Regions from separate parts of the Metabacillus sp. cB07 genome, predicted to be linked through region 1. Evidence: predicted binding sites of a transcription regulator. Region 1 holds the regulator's gene; the other holds the start of a gene.
The links. Region 1 encodes Rex, which represses fermentation and respiration genes when NADH is low (regulators of the CRP and FNR family bind a similar motif). Its sites were predicted from a motif close to TTGTGAAATATTTCACAA; they were not measured.

Region 1 (4,405 bases):
AAAAAAAATTGAAATCCTGATCAATTACATGATTCGTCCCAATAAGGCATACCATAAAGGCGTTATCCTCCTACATGCTGCCCTGTTTATGGTACAATAATGCCTAGTTGACACATAAACATATGACCGATAATCGGCGAAAAAAGGAGTCATTCGATTGAAGAAAGAATACTGGCTAATCATTTTGACATACATCGTCATGCAGTTTTCAGGCATTCTTGGCATCCCGCTTCTCCTTAAGCTTGGCGTAGGTGAAGGCGAATCGATGAGAATGGCTCAGATTATGGCATCCGGGTACTGGACCGTATTCAGCTTTGCGGCTGCATTTGTCCTCGTCCTGTTTTTCATGCGCACCCACTTTAGAGACAACAAGGAATTAAGAGGTGACGCTGCTCCGGTAAGTGTGTCCATCCTATGGGCAGTGGCCGGGGTATTTCTGGCGCTGACTGTCCAGGTTCTCGCAGCCACAATTGAAACAAGAGTGCTCGGAATTCAGGGAGAATCAGAAAATACACAGATTATCATGGAAGTATTAAAGGTTACGCCTCTTCTAATACTAGTGACATCCATTATTGGACCGATCCTTGAGGAAATCATTTTCAGAAAGATTCTGTTTGGCGCTCTCTATCAGCGCATGAATTTCTTTCTGTCGGCTTTGATCAGTTCAATCGTTTTTGCGCTTGTGCACGGTGAGCCGCAGCATCTGCTGCTGTACGGATCGATGGGTTTTGTGTTTGCCTTCCTGTATATCCGGACAAAGCGCCTGCTCGTTCCGATTTTTGCGCATGTCGCGATGAATACACTGGTCGTGCTGCTGCAGTCGAACCGCGAACAGCTTGAAGAAATGATGAAAAAGGCGGAACAAATGCAATTTATCTTTGGAGGCATGTAAGAATGAGAACAAGCCCGGTATCGATGGGAATTTTCTACTTGGCAATGGGCATCCTGTTTACCTATCTTGCGGTGAACAGCTCGGAAAACGGGCTCTGGTCTTTTCCGACCATCCTGCTGATGCTGATTGCAACGTTTGACCTTGGAGTGGCATTCCGAATGTTCACTCTTTCGTATAAAGTGAAGACGAAGAAAAAAGGGTAATCCGGCAGCGGATTACCCTTCTTTATTTTCTTCCTCAAACTGTGTTTTTTGTGCTTTCCGGTAGGCAAATCTTGAGACGAAAATACTGACTTCATACAAAATGAAAAGCGGCACAGACACCATGAGATGCGAGACAATCTCCGGAGGTGTGATGAGCGCTGCGATCACAAGCAGAACAAAGTATGCGTATTTCCTCACCTTTGACAGGAACATCGGCGTGACAATCCCGAGCCTTGTCAAAAACATGATGACAACCGGCAGCTGAAACAGCAGCCCAAACGGAATGGTCAGCTGTATGAGAAACTGAAAATACTCATTGATCCCGATGACCTGGTTAATATCAAGGTCATTTGAGAGCCGCTCCATAAAATCCACTACGAACGGAAACAGCAGGAAATATGAGAAGCTCAGACCGGCCAAAAACAGCCCGATGCTGATCGGGATATAGCTTAGCGTAACGCGGCGTTCTTTTTCATAGAGCCCCGGGCTGACAAAGGCCCAAAGCTGATAGAGAATGACCGGCGACGTCAGGATAAAGGCAATGATAAAGGTAAACTGCATATAGACCATGATCGGGTCTGTCATGCGGAATGAATTCAGCGTCAGATTCTCTGCTTCTGTCGTATGCTGCAGATAAATAATGATCGGCTTTGCGAGTAAGAAGCCGGCAATCACAGCGAGAAACAGGAAAAAGACGGTGATGATGATCCGTTTTCTGAGCTCTGCAATGTGATCGACGACCGACATGTCGTTTTGTTTCATAACTGCTTTCATCCTATCTTACTTCTCTTCCTTCTTTTTGTCTTCATCATCGTCATCAGCAAGGCCTTTCGTGGCTGACTTGAACTCGCGCAGAGAATTTCCTACCGCTTTTCCGAGTTCCGGGAGCTTTTTTGGGCCGAAGATCAATAAAGCAGCAAAAACGATCAGCAGCAGACTTCCAAATCCAAGGTTTGGCATAGTTTTCACCTCTTTCTTTATGCGTTCGGGTAATGTTTCAAAAAGTAGACGAGCGACTGCAGCTCGACAGCAAGATCGATATGGTGGATTCTGATTTCCTCCGGCACATTCAGCCTTGCCGGCGTGAAGTTCAAGATACCTTTAATGCCCTTTGCAATCAGTCTGTCTGTAATCGCCTGGGCAGCCTGGGCAGGGACGGTCAGAATCGCAACGGTCACATCCTCAGGCAGGTGCTCTTCCATGTTATCAAGATGATAGATCGGCACGTCGCCGATTTCTGTGCCGATTTTGTTCTCATCCACATCAAAGGCAAGTGAGATCAGCGTATTGTTGTTTTTCGTGAAGTTATAATGAAGGAAAGCTGTCCCGAGGTTTCCCACTCCAATCAGCGTAACCTTTGTGACCTCGTCCTGGTCAAGCGTCTTTCTGAAAAAGGACAGCAGGTAATTGACGTTATAGCCGTATCCTTTTTTCCCGAGAGCCTCAAAGTAGGAGAAGTCTCTGCGGATTGTCGCGGAATCGACCTTCACGGCATCGCTCAGTTCAGCCGATGACACCCGCTGCTTCCCTGAAGCATGCAGGTTTTTTAAAAAACGGTAGTATAAAGGCAGGCGTTTAGCAGTCGCCTGCGGAATTTTTGATTGCTCGATGTTGTTCACGTTCTAACCCCCACATTCAAAGATGCAGATTTATCTCTCTTGTAATCCCCATTTTTCCCGCCGGTCTTTTGAGATAAGTACGTTGGACCAATAATAAGCCCTTTGTCTAAAGCCTTGCACATATCATAAACCGTCAGTGCACAGACGGAAGCGGAAGTTAGCGCTTCCATTTCGACACCTGTACTTCCTTTTGTTTTGACTGCAGCATGTATGAGCAGCCGGACTTGTCCATCGTCTTTTTCCCAGTCAAATGAGATATCAATCCCTTTAAGCGGAATCGGGTGGCACATCGGAATGATGTTCCATGTGTTTTTGGCAGCCATGATGCCTGCTACCTGCGCAACAGCAAGCACGTCGCCTTTTTCAAGCTGCTGATTCACGATTTTATCGTGCACCTCCGGGCTCATTATAACGCTTGAAATGGCTTCGGCTGTGCGGACTGAATCATTTTTTTCTGATATATCAACCATCCTGGCTCTGCCCTGCTGGTTAAAATGAGTAAAATTTGACATCTTTTTACGCCCCTCATACCTAGACTATACACTATTTTTACAAATCTGTCTTTTTACTTATTGTGACAAATACACGCTTCCAGAAGTCCCAATCATTGCGGGTGCCCCGCGGATAAGCTACACTTAACCTATCATAGCCTGAGGTGAAAAGACATGATTTTGCTGCAGATTAACCAGCTGACAAAATATTTTGCTGCTGATCTTATATTATCGAACATTAAACTTGAAGTACAAACGCGGGACAAGATTGCACTCGTGGGCCGAAACGGTGCCGGAAAATCAACGCTCCTGAAGATTATCGCAGGACAGCTTTCCTATGAATCAGGAGAGATCATCAAGCCGAAAGATATGAGGATCGGCTACCTTGCACAGGACACCGGCCTCGAATCCGAGCTTTCCATCTGGGATGAAATGAACTCCGTTTTCCAGTCGCTGAAGGACATGGAAAAAACGATGCGCAGCCTGGAGATGAAAATGGCCGAAACAGACCCTTCAGAACGGGAATTTCAGCAGCTGCTGAATGAATACGACCGTCTGCAGGTTGAATTTAAAGAAAAAGGCGGCTATCAGTATGAAGCAGACATCCGTTCTGTTCTTCACGGACTCGGGTTCGCTGACTTTGACATCTCAACACCGATTCAGCGTTTGAGCGGAGGCCAGAAAACACGGCTTGCCCTCGGTAAGCTTCTTTTGACAAGTCCTGATCTGCTCGTGCTGGATGAACCGACAAACCACCTGGATATCGCTACACTTTCCTGGCTTGAGCAATACCTGCAGGGATACAGCGGTGCTCTTTTGATCGTCTCCCATGACCGGTATTTCCTTGATAAGGTAGTTAACCAGGTGTACGAGATTTCAAGACACGCAAGCAGAAAGTACATCGGCAACTACAGCCGCTACCTCGAGCAGGCCGCTGAAAACTATGAACGCGAGCTGAAATTATTTGAAAAACAGCAGGATGAAGTGGCGAAGCTGAAGGATTTTATCCAGCGGAACATGGCTAGAGCGTCAACCACCAAGCGCGCGCAAAGCCGTCAGAAAAAACTGCAGCGCATGGATCTGATGGACAGGCCCCTTGGGGATGAGAAGTCTGCCCACTTTAAATTTGATATCGAGCGTCAGAGCGGAAATGATGTTTTAAAAGCGAATGATATCGCCGTTTCCTATGATGGAACGAAT
Region 2 (4,405 bases), 930 kb from region 1:
TTCATGAATGAAGCTTTTGTACCCATTACTTTTTTGCCGAATACCATGCCTACTGCATCGTCTTCGCCAAGAGAAGCTACTGTACCTTTGATATCAGGCTTGAATTCTTCCATCTCGCCCTGGTCGCGGACTGCAACTGAAATGTTCTTAGCCGCTGTGATACCTTGCTGCATAGCAATTTGAGCTGTCGGAGGGTATGGACGGTTGATTTCTTCGTTGATCACAAGAGAGCAGTCCCCGATGATATAGACATCATCATGGCCTGGTGCTCTAAGGTAAGAGTCAACTTTTACGCGGCCGCGCATGTTTTCAAATCCAGCTTCTTCTACGATGCTGTTTCCGCGTACGCCTGCTGCCCAAACAACTGTGTCAGCTTTGATTTCTTCCATTACATCGTCTTTTGCAACGATAATGCCGTCTTCAACACATTCTTTAATCGCAGTGCCGATTTTAAATTCAACACCTTTGCGCTCAAGATGGTTTACAGCATACTCGACAAGCTCTGGATCAAATCCAGGAAGAGCTGTTGGAGCAGCCTCTACGCAGATGATGCGCACTTTCTTATGATCAACATCGTACTCGCGGCAAAGCTCAGGAACACGGTTTGCAAGCTCTCCAAGGAACTCGATGCCAGTGAAGCCTGCTCCGCCGACAACAATCGCAAGACGCTGGTCGCGTTTTACTTCTTCTGTGTTGTAAGTAGCAAATTGATATTCGATGTGCTCGCGCAATTGACGTGCAGCATTAATATTTGTGATGCCGAATGCATATTCTTTAAGACCTTTGATTCCAAATGTTTCAGGGTGTGAACCAAGAGAAATAACAAGATAGTCATACTCAAGCTCACCATTTGAAAGGACAATTTTCTTCTCATCTTTGTTGATTGATACAACTGTATCTTTCACAAATTTCACGCGGCTGTTATCGATGACATCTTTTACTTGGTATCTTGCTTTGTCATGATGCAGCGTACCAGCTGATGCCTCGTGAAGCCATGTTGTTTCATAATGATAATCGTTTTTGTTCACCAGTGTAAGATCTGCTTCATTCACACCGATCATTTTTTGAAGACGCGTAACTGCCATTAATCCGCCGTAACCTGCACCTAGTACTACTATTTTGGGCTTTCTCAACCGAATCACATCCACCTTTTTTGATTTTTTTGCTGTGAAGGATAGAATAATGTCTATATTCCTTATCTTCCTCCGCTTTACAGCTTTTTATTTTGTTTTCCGCAAAAAAGTTTGTGAAAATGTTCACTTAACTTTTCAGAAAGAAGCAAATAATTAAATATGATAGAAATAATGCCTATATTCCATAATAGCACCTGTACTGATTTTTTCAAGACCAAATTAAAGGATTAAAAACGTTAAGAATTTTACAAAAATAAAAACATTCTCTATAATAATCATAATCAATCTGTGAATGACTCTTTCGCTCATCCGGCTGCAGGCTAAAATGACGAACGAGTGACAATATGTTAACATTAAGAATCATTATCAATTACAAATGGGGGTTATCTTTGTGAAGGAAGACACAAAAGTATACGACATCACGATTATCGGAGGCGGACCGGTAGGATTGTTCACTGCATTCTACGGCGGCATGCGCCAGGCATCAGTTAAAATTATTGAGAGCTTACCGCAGCTTGGAGGACAGCTTTCTGCCCTTTATCCTGAAAAATACATATATGATGTAGCGGGATTCCCAAAAGTCCGCGCTCAGGAACTTGTCAACAATCTAAAAGAACAAATGGCTCAATTTGAACCAACGATTTGTCTTGAACAGGCAGTTGCCGATGTTGAAAAACAGGCAGACGGTGTTTTCAAACTGACAACCGATCAAGAAGTTCATTATTCTAAAACCATCATCATCACTGCCGGAAACGGTGCTTTCCAGCCGCGTAAAATCGAGCTTGAAGAAGCGGCTTCGTTTGAAAAATCAAACCTTCACTATTTCATCGATGACCTGAATCAGTTTGCAGGACAGCGCGTACTCGTATGCGGAGGCGGAGACTCAGCAGTTGACTGGTCACTGATGCTTGAACCGATTGCAGAAAAAGTGACCCTTGTCCACAGACGAGATAAATTCCGCGCCCACGAGCACAGTGTAGAAAATCTAAACAACTCGAAAGTTCAAATCCTGACTCCTTTCATTCCAACTGAACTGACAGGAACAGACAAGATTGAACAGGTTGTTTTAGAAGAAGTAAAAGGCGACCACAAAGAAGTCTTGGACGTTGATGCTGTCATCGTAAACTTCGGATTTGTTTCCTCTCTTGGACCAATTAAAAACTGGGGACTTGAAATCGAAAAGAACTCCATCCTCGTAAACAGCAAAATGGAGACAAATGTTGAAGGCATTTATGCTGCAGGAGATATCTGCACATACGAAGGAAAAGTCAAGCTGATTGCAAGCGGATTTGGAGAAGCTCCAACTGCCGTCAACAATGCAAAAGCCTATATGGATCCAAAAGCAAGAGTGCAGCCGCTTCACAGCACAAGCTTGTTTGAAAAATAAGTGAAACAATGAAGAATGCAGAGAAATTGTTTATGTCTCTGCATTCTTTTTTTATTTGCGTTAATTTTTTTGATTTCATCCAGAAAAAACGATCAATTCTGCTGCCTGGAAAGTTCGTTTTTCTGCTAATCCTTCTTTTCACTTCCAAGATTGCCCTTTTTACAACCAACTTTTCCCGCTTTACTGCCAACTCTTTCTGAATTACTGCCAACTCTTCCTTTTTAACAACCAACCACTTCATTTTTCTCTATATAAATCACTGCCAGTATTGGCTGTAGGGGTTATAAAAATACGGCTGCGGCTGCTGATAACGCTGGCCGTCAAACTGCATCATGCCCTGATCTGATCCGGGCATCTGGCCAAACGGACTTCCCTGGCCTCCCTGCATGCCTCCGCCCTGGCCCATTCCAGGCATTTGGCCGAACGGACTCTGCTGACCTCCCTGCATGCCTCCGCCCTGACCCATTCCAGGCATCTGACCAGGCGATCCACCTTGACCTCCCTGCATGCCTCCGCCCTGACCCATTCCAGGCATTTGGCCGAACGGACTCTGTTGGCCTCCTTGGCCTCCTCCGCCCTGACCCATTCCAGGCATCTGACCAGGCGATCCACCTTGACCGCCTTGTGAGCCACCGTTCTGACCCATTCCAGGCATCTCGCCAAATGGGCTCTGTCCGCCTCCGGAACCGCCATTTTGGCCTCCTGTTCCGCCGTTCTGGCCTCCTCCAGTTCCCCCTTGGCCGCCTGAACCGCCGTTTTGTCCGCCTCCGGATCCGCCATTTTGGCCTTCCGTTCCGCCGTTCTGACCGCCAGATCCTTCTTGACCGCCGTTCTGGCCGCCTTCTGAAGAGCCTTCCTGCTGCTCCTGCTCTTCCTGGGCGCCTCCATTTTGCCCTTCGCCTTCAGCCTTTGGAGGTTTCTCCATCACTTTAAACGATTTTATATCGCTGACGTTTACTCTGCTTGTCGTTAAAGCCGGAAAAGACAGGATATACGCATCTCCTGACTCTTTGTCTAAGTAAAATATAAAGGCCTCTTTTTCAGCATCATTTGAAAATGTGAACTTTCCCCATTTATACAGACCTTCATTTAATTCGTCTGTCGAATTCAGACGGTAAGAATAATAGCCGTGATACGGCGTATATGGATGATAATACATACTTTGCTCTGCCCCCTTATCGTTTTCACACCCATACTATATGCCGGGTTTTTGTCCAGTGTCAGAGAAAAGAAACAGGGGTTATTATGTAAAACAAGCAAAAAAAAGACATTCCCCTGTCGTTACAGGGAAATGTCCTTTTATCAGCACTCCTCAGGAGTACCAGTATTCGTTGCTGTTCTGAAAGAAGAACCGCAGCCGCATGAAGCAATGGCATTCGGATTGTCGATCGTAAAGCCGCCGCCCATCAGCGACTCTTTAAAATCGATAATCGTGCCTTTCAGGATTGCCGTGCTCTCCTTGTCTACGACAACTTTGATGCCGTGAAGCTCAAATTGCGTGTCATCTTCGCCCGGCTCCTGTTCAAAGCCCATTCCGTAAGAAAGCCCGCTGCATCCGCCGCCTTTAACGCCTACGCGCAGATAAGCCTGCTCCTCACCGTTTTCTTTCATCATGTCTTTTATTTGAAAAGCTGCTGCTTCCGTAATAGTTACTAAATCACTCATCTTTATTCCTCCTTTGCCGATTATCCAAAGGCTATGCTACCAGTATACCGAATCCGAAAGGAAGTCTCAAATGATTCAGCCTGTCAGCTGTTATAGTAATAAACTCCTGTGCAGATCACTTCAGCTGGCCCTGTCATAAAAACATTTCCTTCTTCAGACCAATTAATAAGCAAATCTCCGCCTGCTAAATGAACCGTCGTATCTTCTCCTCTTTTTGTGA

Region 2: the regulator Rex is predicted to act here: its motif matches at 1,245-1,262, upstream of yumC (ferredoxin--NADP reductase 2).

Annotation. Positions count from the first base shown of each region.
Region 1 is NZ_CP069296.1:244,459-248,863, reverse strand. It holds gene JOJ89_RS01485 (CPBP family intramembrane glutamic endopeptidase) at 158-892, shown strand; gene JOJ89_RS01480 (YdiK family protein) at 895-1,095, shown strand; gene tatC (twin-arginine translocase subunit TatC) at 1,108-1,857, opposite strand; gene JOJ89_RS01470 (twin-arginine translocase TatA/TatE family subunit) at 1,876-2,055, opposite strand; gene JOJ89_RS01465 (redox-sensing transcriptional repressor Rex) at 2,073-2,714, opposite strand; gene moaC (cyclic pyranopterin monophosphate synthase MoaC) at 2,711-3,226, opposite strand; gene JOJ89_RS01455 (ABC-F family ATP-binding cassette domain-containing protein) at 3,380-4,405, shown strand, end outside.
Region 2 is NZ_CP069296.1:3,463,570-3,467,974, forward strand. It holds gene JOJ89_RS17760 (NAD(P)/FAD-dependent oxidoreductase) at 1-1,142, opposite strand, end outside; gene yumC (ferredoxin--NADP reductase 2) at 1,525-2,520, shown strand; gene JOJ89_RS17770 (hypothetical protein) at 2,777-3,679, opposite strand; gene JOJ89_RS17775 (HesB/IscA family protein) at 3,823-4,185, opposite strand; gene dapF (diaminopimelate epimerase) at 4,269-4,405, opposite strand, start outside.